Regions from separate parts of the Streptomyces sp. NPDC047706 genome, predicted to be linked through region 3. Evidence: riboswitches for the same ligand, from Rfam matches in the RefSeq annotation. Region 3 holds a riboswitch; each other region holds the start of a gene.
The links. A riboswitch is a leader RNA that binds a small molecule or an ion and turns the genes downstream of it on or off. The one in region 3 is predicted to bind cobalamin.

Region 1 (3,210 bases), on a different contig from region 3:
AAGCTGGTGTCGCTGCTGGTGAAGGTCGGCGCCCTCGTGTTCGTCCTGGGCATGGACAAGACGGTCGCCATCAACTTCCAGCTGCTGGGCGGCATCTGGATCCTCCAGACCATGCCCGCACTGGTCGGCGGCCTGTTCACGCGCTGGTTCCACCGCTGGGCCCTGCTGGCCGGCTGGGCGGTCGGCATGATCTACGGCACGGTCGCCGCGTACGGCGTCGCCTCCCCGACGCAGAAGCACTTCGGCGGCTCGTCGGCGGAGATCCCCGGCATCGGGGAGATCGGCTACATCGGCCTCACGGCGTTCGTCCTGAACCTGGTGGTCACGGTGGTCCTCACCTTCGTCCTGAAGGCCGTGAAGGCCCCCGAGGGCGTCGACGAGACCAAGCCCGGGGACTACACGGCGGACGCGGGCGACCCGGGCGTCCAGGTGGAACTGCCGCCGGCGACCGCGGGGGCAGGTCACTAGAGAACGCGAGACAACGCCCGCAAGGGGCGCGGGGCCGTATCGCCACGCGGCGCCGCCGCGTGGCGCGACCAGCCACCCCACCACCCGCAGCGGGCCGCCGGCATCAAGCACAACGGCGGCCCGCTGTCGTGCACACTCCCCCCCATGGACTTCGTCATCCGCCCCGCACTGCCCACCGACCACGCCCCCCTCGGCGACATCACGGCCCAGGCCTACCTCCAGGACGGCCTGCTCGACTTCGGCGAGAGTGACGAATACCTCGGCGAACTCAGAAACGTCGCCAAGCGAGCCGCCGCAGCCGAAGTCCTGGTGGCCGCAGACAACGGCCGCGTCCTCGGCGGCGTGACCTTCGTCCCGTCCGGCGGCCCCATGGCCGACGTGGCCCGCCCCGCGGAGGCCGAGATCCGTATGCTCGCCGTCGCCCGGGAGGCCCGCGGCCGGGGCGTGGGCGAGGCCCTCGTGCGCGCCTGCATCGACCGCGCACGCACCACGGACGGCTGCACCGGCATCGTCCTCTCCACCCAGCGCACCATGCACACAGCCCACCGCATCTACGAACGTCTGGGCTTCGTGCGCACTCCGGAGCGCGACTGGAACCCTCTCGCGCACCTTGACGACATCACGCTCCTCACCTACCAGTTGACGCTCTGAAGTTGTCGGCGACACAACATATGGGGGTGCCTTCGGCGCCCGGCACTAGATGTATGCTCATGCTCGCTGTCGCCGCAGGGGAATCCGGTGCGAATCCGGAACTGTCCCGCAACGGTGTACTTGCGTGCACCCGCCCTGAACAGGGCGCGCACGCCTGTTCAGTCCGAGGACCTGCCGACAGTGCGCCCGGCCGTCCGGTCCGGGTGTCCTGACGTCCGGGTCTCGTGGAATGGGCCGGTGGACGCGACGCCCCGTGCGCTCGTGTGCTGCCCCCTGCCCTCGGCGAGGCCCCTGTGCCGAGCGAGGGAGAGCCCCACGTGACCATCGCGCCAGCCGCACCGGCCGAAGCGACAACGGTGGAAGTGGAATCCGACGGTCCAAAAACCGCGCTGCTGCGGACCCTGGCCGAGCTGACCGCCGACCTCCCCGACGCCGACCCCGGCCGGGTCGCCGCCGCCGCGCTGCGCGGCCGCTCCGCGCGGGCCGACGAGAGCGAACTGCGTGAGCTGGCCACGGAGGCCGCCGCCGGCCTGATCTCCGAGGACCCCGCCTACTCCCGGCTCGCCGCCCGGCTGCTGACCGTCTCCATCGCCGCGGAGGCCGCCTCCCAGGGCGTCACGACCTTCACGGAGTCCGTCGCCGTGGGGCACCGGGAAGGCCTCATCGCCGACCGCACGGCCGACTTCGTACGCCTGCACGCCGACCGTCTGAACGCCCTGATCGACCCGGCCGGCGACGACCGCTTCGGCTACTTCGGCCTGCGCACGCTGCACAGCCGCTATCTGCTCCGGCACCCGATCACCCGCAAGGTCGTCGAGACGCCCCAGCACTTCATGCTGCGCGTCGCCGCCGGCCTCGCCGAGGACGACACCCCCCGGTCGGTGGACGAAGTCGCCGCGCTCTACGGGCTCATGAGCCGTCTGGACTACCTCCCCTCCTCCCCGACCCTCTTCAACTCCGGCACCCGCCACCCCCAGATGTCGTCCTGCTACCTCCTGGACTCCCCCCTGGACGAGCTGGACTCCATCTACGACCGCTACCACCAGGTCGCCCGGCTCTCCAAGCACGCCGGGGGCATCGGGCTGTCGTACTCCCGGATCCGTTCCCGTGGTTCGCTGATCCGCGGCACCAACGGCCACTCCAACGGCATCGTCCCGTTCCTGAAGACGCTGGACGCCTCGGTCGCCGCCGTGAACCAGGGCGGCCGGCGCAAGGGCGCGGCCGCGGTCTACCTGGAGACCTGGCACTCCGACATCGAGGAGTTCCTGGAGCTGCGGGACAACACCGGTGAGGACGCCCGCCGTACGCACAACCTCAACCTCGCGCACTGGATCCCGGACGAGTTCATGCGCCGGGTGAACGCGGACGCCCCGTGGTCGCTGTTCTCGCCGTCGGACGTGCCCGAGCTGGTCGACCTGTGGGGCGAGGAGTTCGACGCCGCGTACCGCGAGGCCGAGGAGAAGGGCCTGGCGAAGAAGGCGCTGCCCGCCCGCGAGCTGTACGGCCGGATGATGCGCACCCTCGCGCAGACCGGCAACGGCTGGATGACCTTCAAGGACGCCGCCAACCGCACCGCCAACCAGACCGCCGAGCCCGGCCACGTCGTCCACTCCTCGAACCTCTGCACGGAGATCCTGGAGGTCACGAGCGACGGGGAGACGGCCGTGTGCAACCTGGGCTCGGTCAACCTGGGCGCGTTCGTCGTGGGCGACGGCATCGACTGGGAGCGGCTGGACGCGACCGTCCGCACCGCCGTCACCTTCCTCGACCGCGTGGTCGACATCAACTTCTACCCGACCGAGGAGGCGGGCCGCTCCAACTCCCGGTGGCGTCCGGTCGGCCTCGGCGCGATGGGCCTGCAGGACGTCTTCTTCAAGCTGCGCCTGCCGTTCGACTCACCCGAGGCGAAGGCCCTCTCCACCCGCATCGCCGAGCGCGTCATGCTCGCCGCGTACGAGGCGTCCGCCGACCTCGCCGAGCGCAACGGGCCGCTGCCGGCGTGGGACAGGACCCGCGCCGCCCGCGGTGTGCTCCACCCCGACCACTACGGCGTCGAGCCTGCCTGGCCGGAGCGCTGGGCCGCCCTGCGCG
Region 2 (3,210 bases), on a different contig from region 3:
CACCAGCACCCGAAGCGTGCCGTCGTAGCCGCGCCCGGCGAGCCCGGCCTGCAGGCGCGTGGCCCGGTCGAAGGCGCGCACGAAGGCGGTGGCGCCGAGCCCGGCCAGCGACCGCCACCGGGCGGCGCGCGTGGTGTGCCCCAGCCGGGCCGCCTGAGCGTCACGGATCCGGCGCACGGAGTCCAGGAGCAGAAAGCTCATGCGGTACGTCACCAGCGCCACGTCGACGACAGGGGCGGGGACGCCGGCCCGGACCAGGCGGGGCAGCAGGTCGGACATCGGGGTGGTGAACGCGAACAGCAGCACACCGAGGGAGGCGGCCGAGGTACGCAGCAGCAGTTCCCCGGCGCGCACCGCGCCGCCGTCGGCGAGACCGGCGAACCCGTCCGGGCCGCCGACCCGCACCAGCAGCGGCAGCGCGCCGGTGACGCAGAAACCCAGCGGCACCCGGTAGGCCCGCCACAGCCGCCGCCCGGGCACGCCCGCCGGTCCCAGCAGCACGGCCAGCGCCGTCACCAGCACCAGCGCCGCCCCCGGCCAGGGCGGCAACGAGATCGCCAGCACCGTGAGCCCCAGCCCGAGCACGGCCTTGTCCACGGGATGACGGCGGCGCCAGCGGCTGCTGTGCGCCGCCGCGTCGATCGGCAGCACGAGGCTCAGGCCCCTTCGGCTCCGTCGTGCCCGGGGACCCGCACCGCGCCCTGCCGTTCCCTGGCGCGGGCCTCGCCCTGACGACGGCCCCGCCGGACCCCGAAGTAGTACGCGAGCGCGCCCGCGCCGACGGCCGCCTGGAGGGCGAACAGACCTGACTCGATCTCACCGGACGGGGGCTCGTACAGCGGCGAGAACCAGGGCTCGTAGTCCGGGTCCAGCTCGGTGATCGCCGTCTCCGCCTCGCCGTCGGCGCCGGCGAACGGTTCCTCCTTGTGGTCGCCGAGCCCGAGCACCAGCGGCAGCACCGCGAGGGTCGCGACGGCGAGCACCAGCAGCAGGTTGATCCTTGTGTTGCGCTTCATCGGGCCACCGCCTCCGAGCCGTTGTCCCGGGCGCCGGTCTTCCCCGTGAGCAGCACGCCCAGCCTGGTCAGTTCACCCTTGCTGGACTGCACGAGCAGTCGCATCACCAGTACCGTCAGCAGGCCCTCGCTCACCGCGAGCGGGATCTGCGTGACCGCGAAGATGGAGCCGAACTTGCCGAGCGCGCCGAGGAATCCGCTGCTCGGGTCGGGGAAGGCGAGCGCCAGCTGGACGCTGGTCACGCAGTAGGTGGACAGGTCGGCGACGAACGCCCCGAAGAACACGGCGACCATCAGCGGCACGTCGAACCGCCGCAGCAGCCGGTAGATTCCGTAGCCCGCCCACGGCCCGACGACCGCCATCGAGAAGACGTTGGCGCCGAGCGTGGTCAGCCCGCCGTGCGCGAGCAGCAGCGCCTGGAACAGCAGCGTGATGGTGCCCAGCACCGCCATGACCGGCGGCCGGAACAGGATGGCCCCCAGTCCCGTGCCGGTGGGATGCGAGCAACTCCCGGTCACGGACGGCAACTTCAGCGCCGACAGCACGAAGGTGAAGGCGCCCGAGGCGCCGAGGAGCAGGGTGCTCTCGGGATGTTCCCTGACCTCACGGGTGAGGGACCGGACTCCGTGGACGACGAACGGCGCGGACGCGGCACCCCAGGCGATCGCGTGCGCCGGAGGCAGAAAACCCTCGGCTATGTGCATGGCTTCAGCAGACCCTCTCCAGCACCTCGTGGATGGTGTACGACGCGCCTCGGCCGGTCTCCTGGCTGACGGGTGACACCGCCCGTGCTCCGCCTTCCCGGGTCACAAGGACCCAGTGGCCGCCCCTGAGGGCCGGAGCCGGACTTCCCGATCACAGTGGCGAGGGCCGCACCGGCATCACACCGGATTTCCCGTTCACCAAGGCGTGGTGACAGTAGTGCGCCCCCGGGGGTGGTGACAAGCGGTGCACCGGGGGCGCGAAGGCGCTGGTCACGCGACGCACCACGGCAACGGAGGCGGCCGCCCCGGCGCCTTCGCGAGAAGGTCCCGCGCAACCACGTCAAGGCGGAGGCGACCGACAAGCACCCGGCGCAGGTCGAGGTGTACTACGAGGACGTGCCGATCGGATACTGGACGACGGTGAGGTTCTCGGGTGCCCTCCCGGCGCGACGGGTCAACGAACTGGTGGAGCGCGTCGAGAAGCTCCAGCAGGCCGTCAAGTTCGCCCGCGAGGAGGCCAACGGCGCCGAGGTCACCGACCAGCGCGTCGGTGACGCGGTGTTCGGCTACCTGTTCGGCTGACCTGGCCGCGGGTAGCATCCATGATCGCCCCCGCGTGCGAGCGCGGGGGTGCGCACAAGGCGCGGGCCGGATTGAGGACCGGTTCGCGTGATGAGCGCAAGCTGACACTGAAGTTCAGCCTGAAGAAGCGGTGACAGTGAAGGTTCGAGTCCTCCCCCCGGCACAGTGTCCAACGGGCCGGGGTAGCCCAACATGGCAGAGGCAGCCGCGGTCAATCTCAGACTCTCGCTCCAGTCTCAGCATCGCCGCCGATCGCCGGATCGACCGATGCCGGACGGACGCCGTCGGATGCGAGTTCGACTCTCGCCTGCACCTCTCGCACGGTGCGGTAGTTCAAAGGAAGAACACGACGGCATGATGACTGATCCGTCCTCTTGAACGCCGCCGGCGTGCGCAATTGGGTGGCACCCCAGGGGCCCGGGAGCTGGATACGACTCCCGGGCTCCGCCACGCCCGCCCGCACCGGGCCTGTCGAAGCAGACCGACGTGTAGCGATCGCTGATCACGCGCGCCCTTGCCGTGACGGGCAGTCCGATCCCGCTGGTCGCGCAGGACATGGCCGTCTGGCGCGCAGTCAACGCGCTCACCCGAAGGAGGTCGATATGACCCGTTTGATCCTCGATCTGAGCCCTGGAACCTCCGGATGGCTTCCCCGATGAGCGCTCCGCGCGATGTCGCTCTAGCCTCCGGAATGAGCGCCAAATGGATCTTCTGATGGCGCACTCCATTCGGTGCAAGGAGGAGATATGCGCAGGATTCGCACGATCGCTGCCGCGACCGCCGTCATAGCCGGCATCGGTTTCATGGGTATCCCGGCCACCGCCCAGGCGTCCGAAGGCGGCCATGGCGGCGGGTGCAGGTCCCATGACATGAACATCGACATCCTCGGCCAGGTGGGCATCCTGAAC
Region 3 (3,210 bases):
CGACGATCACGACGCCCACCACGGGCAGGCCCACGGCCGCCAGCAGCAGGGCGGCACCCGCACGCTGGACCGGGACGAGTTGCAGCAGCTGGCCGACGTCGGCCGCGGCCAGGGCGGTCACCGCACCTCCCGCAGACTGCCCGCGGCCATCTCCAGCACCCGGTCGCAGCGGTCGGCCAGCGCCCGGTCGTGGGTGACGACCACGACGGTCACCGGCAGGGACAGCAGCACGTCGGCGGCCTCCTCCTGCCCGGCGAAGTCGAGTGCCGCGGTGGGTTCGTCGGCCAGCAGCACGCCGGCGCCCGCGGCGACACAGCCGACCGCCCGCGCCAGGTACATCCGCTGCAACTGGCCGCCGGACAGGGTGTGCAACGGCCGGTCCACGAGCTGCCCGACGCCCAGCTTCGCCGCCGCCTCGACCGCCTCGGCCCTGGCACCGCCACTGGCCAGCAACTCCCCGGCCAGCAGCGGGAAACGGCCAGCCGCCGGCTTCTGCGGAATCCACGCGCACGCCCGGCGCCGCCACGCCCACTCGGCCGCGCTGCGGGTGTCCCGGCCGCCCACCAGGATCCGGCCGCCGGCCCGGCGGTGCAGGCCGAGCACCGCCCGCAGCAACGTGGTCTTGCCCGAGCCGTTGGTACCGGTCAGCGCCACCCGCCCGCCGGCCGCGATGTCGAGGTCGACGCCCCGCACGGCCTCCACGCGGCCGTGCCGGCAGGCGACTTCGCGCATCACGACGTCCAGTCCTTCCATGCCACCTCCTCGCTCCTGAACAGGTGTCGGAAGCGGAGGGCGGTTGGTTCCCGGGCATCGCGCGGTGCGTGACGTCTCCGTGTCCGACTTCACCATCCGAATGCCGGACCTGCCCTCCCCGCCCGCGCGACGCCGCGTAGGGTGGTGCGCGCAGCTGGTTCGCCCCGTCCGCCAGGCGGGATGCGTCGCAAGAGGGAACCCGGTGGGAATCCGGGACTGCCCCGCAGCGGTGAGTGGGAACGACCGCCGTCACACGCACTGGGCCCGAGGAAGAGGGCCTGGGAAGCGACGGCCAGTAGGTGTCTCGTACGACACGAGGCGTGCCCGCGAGTCCGAAGACCTGCCAACTGCCCGCGCGCGAACCCTCGTGCGCGGACATCCCGGTGACCTCGAGGGCGGGTCGGCGTACATACCAGGCGGACGACCGCGCTGTGCCGCGCGGGGTCGTTTCCGTCCGGTCCGTCACCCTTCGCGTTCTCGTCCCGTCTCCGGGTTCTCAGGGATTCATCTCGCGAAGGAGATCTCCGTGACATCGAAGTCCGCAGCCGCGGCAGCACGGGCCACCGTGTACGGCTACCCCCGCCAGGGTCAGAACCGGGAACTGAAGAAGGCGATCGAGGGCTACTGGAAGGGCCGCGTCACCGCGGACGCCCTCCGAGCCACCGCCGCCGAGCTGCGCGCCGGCAACTGGCGCTGGCTCGCCGAGGCCGGCATCCACGAGGTACCGACCGGCGACTTCTCGTACTACGACCATGTTCTCGACACCACCGTCATGGTCGGCGCGATCCCCGCCCGGCACCGGGAGGCCGTCACCGCCGACGCGCTCGACGGCTACTTCGCCATGGCCCGCGGCACCCAGGACGTGGCGCCGCTGGAGATGACCAAGTGGTTCGACACCAACTACCACTACCTGGTTCCCGAGCTGGGTCCGGACACCGTGTTCGCCGCCGACTCCACCAAGCAGGTCGCCGAGCTGAAGGAGGCCCTCGCCCTGGGTCCGACGGCCCGCCCGGTCCTCGTCGGCCCCGTCACCTACCTCCTGCTCGCCAAGCCCGCGCCAGGCGTCCCCGCGGACTTCGAACCGCTCACTCTGCTGGACCGGCTCCTGCCGGTGTACGCCGAGGTCCTCGCCGACCTGCGCGCGGCGGGCGCCGAGTGGGTTCAGCTCGACGAACCCGCCCTCGTCCAGGACCGCACGCCCGCCGAGCTGAACGCCGCGGCCCGCGCCTACCGCGAGCTCGGCGCCCTGCCCGACCGGCCCCAGCTGCTCGTCGCCTCGTACTTCGACCGGCTCGGCGACGCCCTGCCGGTCCTGGCCAAGGCCCCCGTCGAGGGTCTCGCGCTGGACTTCACCGAGGCCGCCGCCGCCAACCTGGACGCCCTCGCCGCCGTCGGCGGTCTGCCGGGCAAGCGTCTCGTCGCCGGCGTCGTCAACGGCCGCAACATCTGGGTCAACGACCTGGAGAAGTCCCTGGCCACCCTCGGTACCCTGCTGGGCCTGGCGGACCGCGTCGACGTGGCCGCCTCCTGCTCGCTGCTGCACGTGCCCCTGGACACCGCTGCGGAGCGGGACATCGAGCCGCAGATCCTGCGCTGGCTCGCCTTCGCCCGGCAGAAGACCGCCGAGGTCGTCACTCTCGCCAGGGGCCTCGCCCAGGGCACCGGCACGGTCACGGCGGAGCTGGCCGCCAACCGTGCCGACCTCGCGTCCCGCGCCGGCTCGCCGATCACCCATGACCCGGCCGTCCGCGCCCGCGCCGCCGCCGTCACGGAGGCCGACGCCCGCCGCTCCCAGCCCTACGCCGAGCGGGCCGCCGCCCAGCGCGCCCACCTCGGCCTGCCCCTGCTGCCGACCACGACCATCGGTTCCTTCCCGCAGACCGGCGAGCTGCGCGCCGCCCGCGCCGATCTGCGGGCCGGGCGGATCGACGACGCCGGCTACGAGGAGCGCATCAAGGCCGAGATCCAGGAAGTGATCGCCTTCCAGGAGAAGACCGGCCTCGACGTCCTCGTGCACGGCGAGCCCGAACGCAACGACATGGTCCAGTACTTCGCCGAGCAGCTCACCGGCTATCTCGCCACCCAGCACGGCTGGGTCCAGTCGTACGGCACCCGGTACGTCCGCCCGCCGATCCTGGCCGGCGACATCTCCCGCCCCGAGCCGATGACGGTGCGCTGGACGACGTACGCCCAGTCCCTCACCGGCCGTCCGGTCAAGGGCATGCTCACCGGGCCGGTCACCATGCTCGCGTGGTCCTTCGTCCGTGACGACCAGCCCCTCGGCGCCACCGCACGCCAGGTCGCCCTCGCTCTGCGGGACGAGGTGGGCGACCTGGAGGCGGCCGGGACCTCCGTCATCCAGGTCGACGAGCCGGCGCTGCGCGAGACCCTGCCGCTGCGCTCGGCCGACCACGCCGCCTACCTGGCGTGGGCGACGGAGGCGTTCCGGCTCACCAC

Region 1: it holds a riboswitch for cobalamin, as region 3 does, so the genes downstream of both, ACGF8A_RS08180 (ribonucleoside-diphosphate reductase subunit alpha) here and metE (5-methyltetrahydropteroyltriglutamate--homocysteine S-methyltransferase) in region 3, are expected to answer to the same signal.
Region 2: it holds a riboswitch for cobalamin, as region 3 does, so the genes downstream of both, ACGF8A_RS07770 (energy-coupling factor ABC transporter permease) here and metE (5-methyltetrahydropteroyltriglutamate--homocysteine S-methyltransferase) in region 3, are expected to answer to the same signal.

The regions. Positions count from the first base shown of each region.
Region 1 covers NZ_JBIDCW010000005.1:191,937-195,146, forward strand. Annotated here, with positions in the region: gene mctP (monocarboxylate uptake permease MctP) at 1-468, shown strand, start outside; gene ACGF8A_RS08175 (GNAT family N-acetyltransferase) at 613-1,119, shown strand; cobalamin riboswitch at 1,136-1,313, shown strand; gene ACGF8A_RS08180 (ribonucleoside-diphosphate reductase subunit alpha) at 1,437-3,210, shown strand, end outside.
Region 2 covers NZ_JBIDCW010000005.1:107,952-111,161, reverse strand. Annotated here, with positions in the region: gene cbiQ (cobalt ECF transporter T component CbiQ) at 1-651, opposite strand, end outside; gene ACGF8A_RS07775 (energy-coupling factor ABC transporter substrate-binding protein) at 657-1,016, opposite strand; gene ACGF8A_RS07770 (energy-coupling factor ABC transporter permease) at 1,013-1,720, opposite strand; cobalamin riboswitch at 1,754-1,938, opposite strand; partial or broken gene ACGF8A_RS07765 (hypothetical protein) at 2,021-2,302, shown strand; gene ACGF8A_RS07760 (hypothetical protein) at 3,049-3,210, shown strand, end outside.
Region 3 covers NZ_JBIDCW010000024.1:40,361-43,570, reverse strand. Annotated here, with positions in the region: gene ACGF8A_RS25910 (metal ABC transporter permease) at 1-121, opposite strand, end outside; gene ACGF8A_RS25905 (ATP-binding cassette domain-containing protein) at 118-753, opposite strand; cobalamin riboswitch at 892-1,116, shown strand; gene metE (5-methyltetrahydropteroyltriglutamate--homocysteine S-methyltransferase) at 1,280-3,210, shown strand, end outside.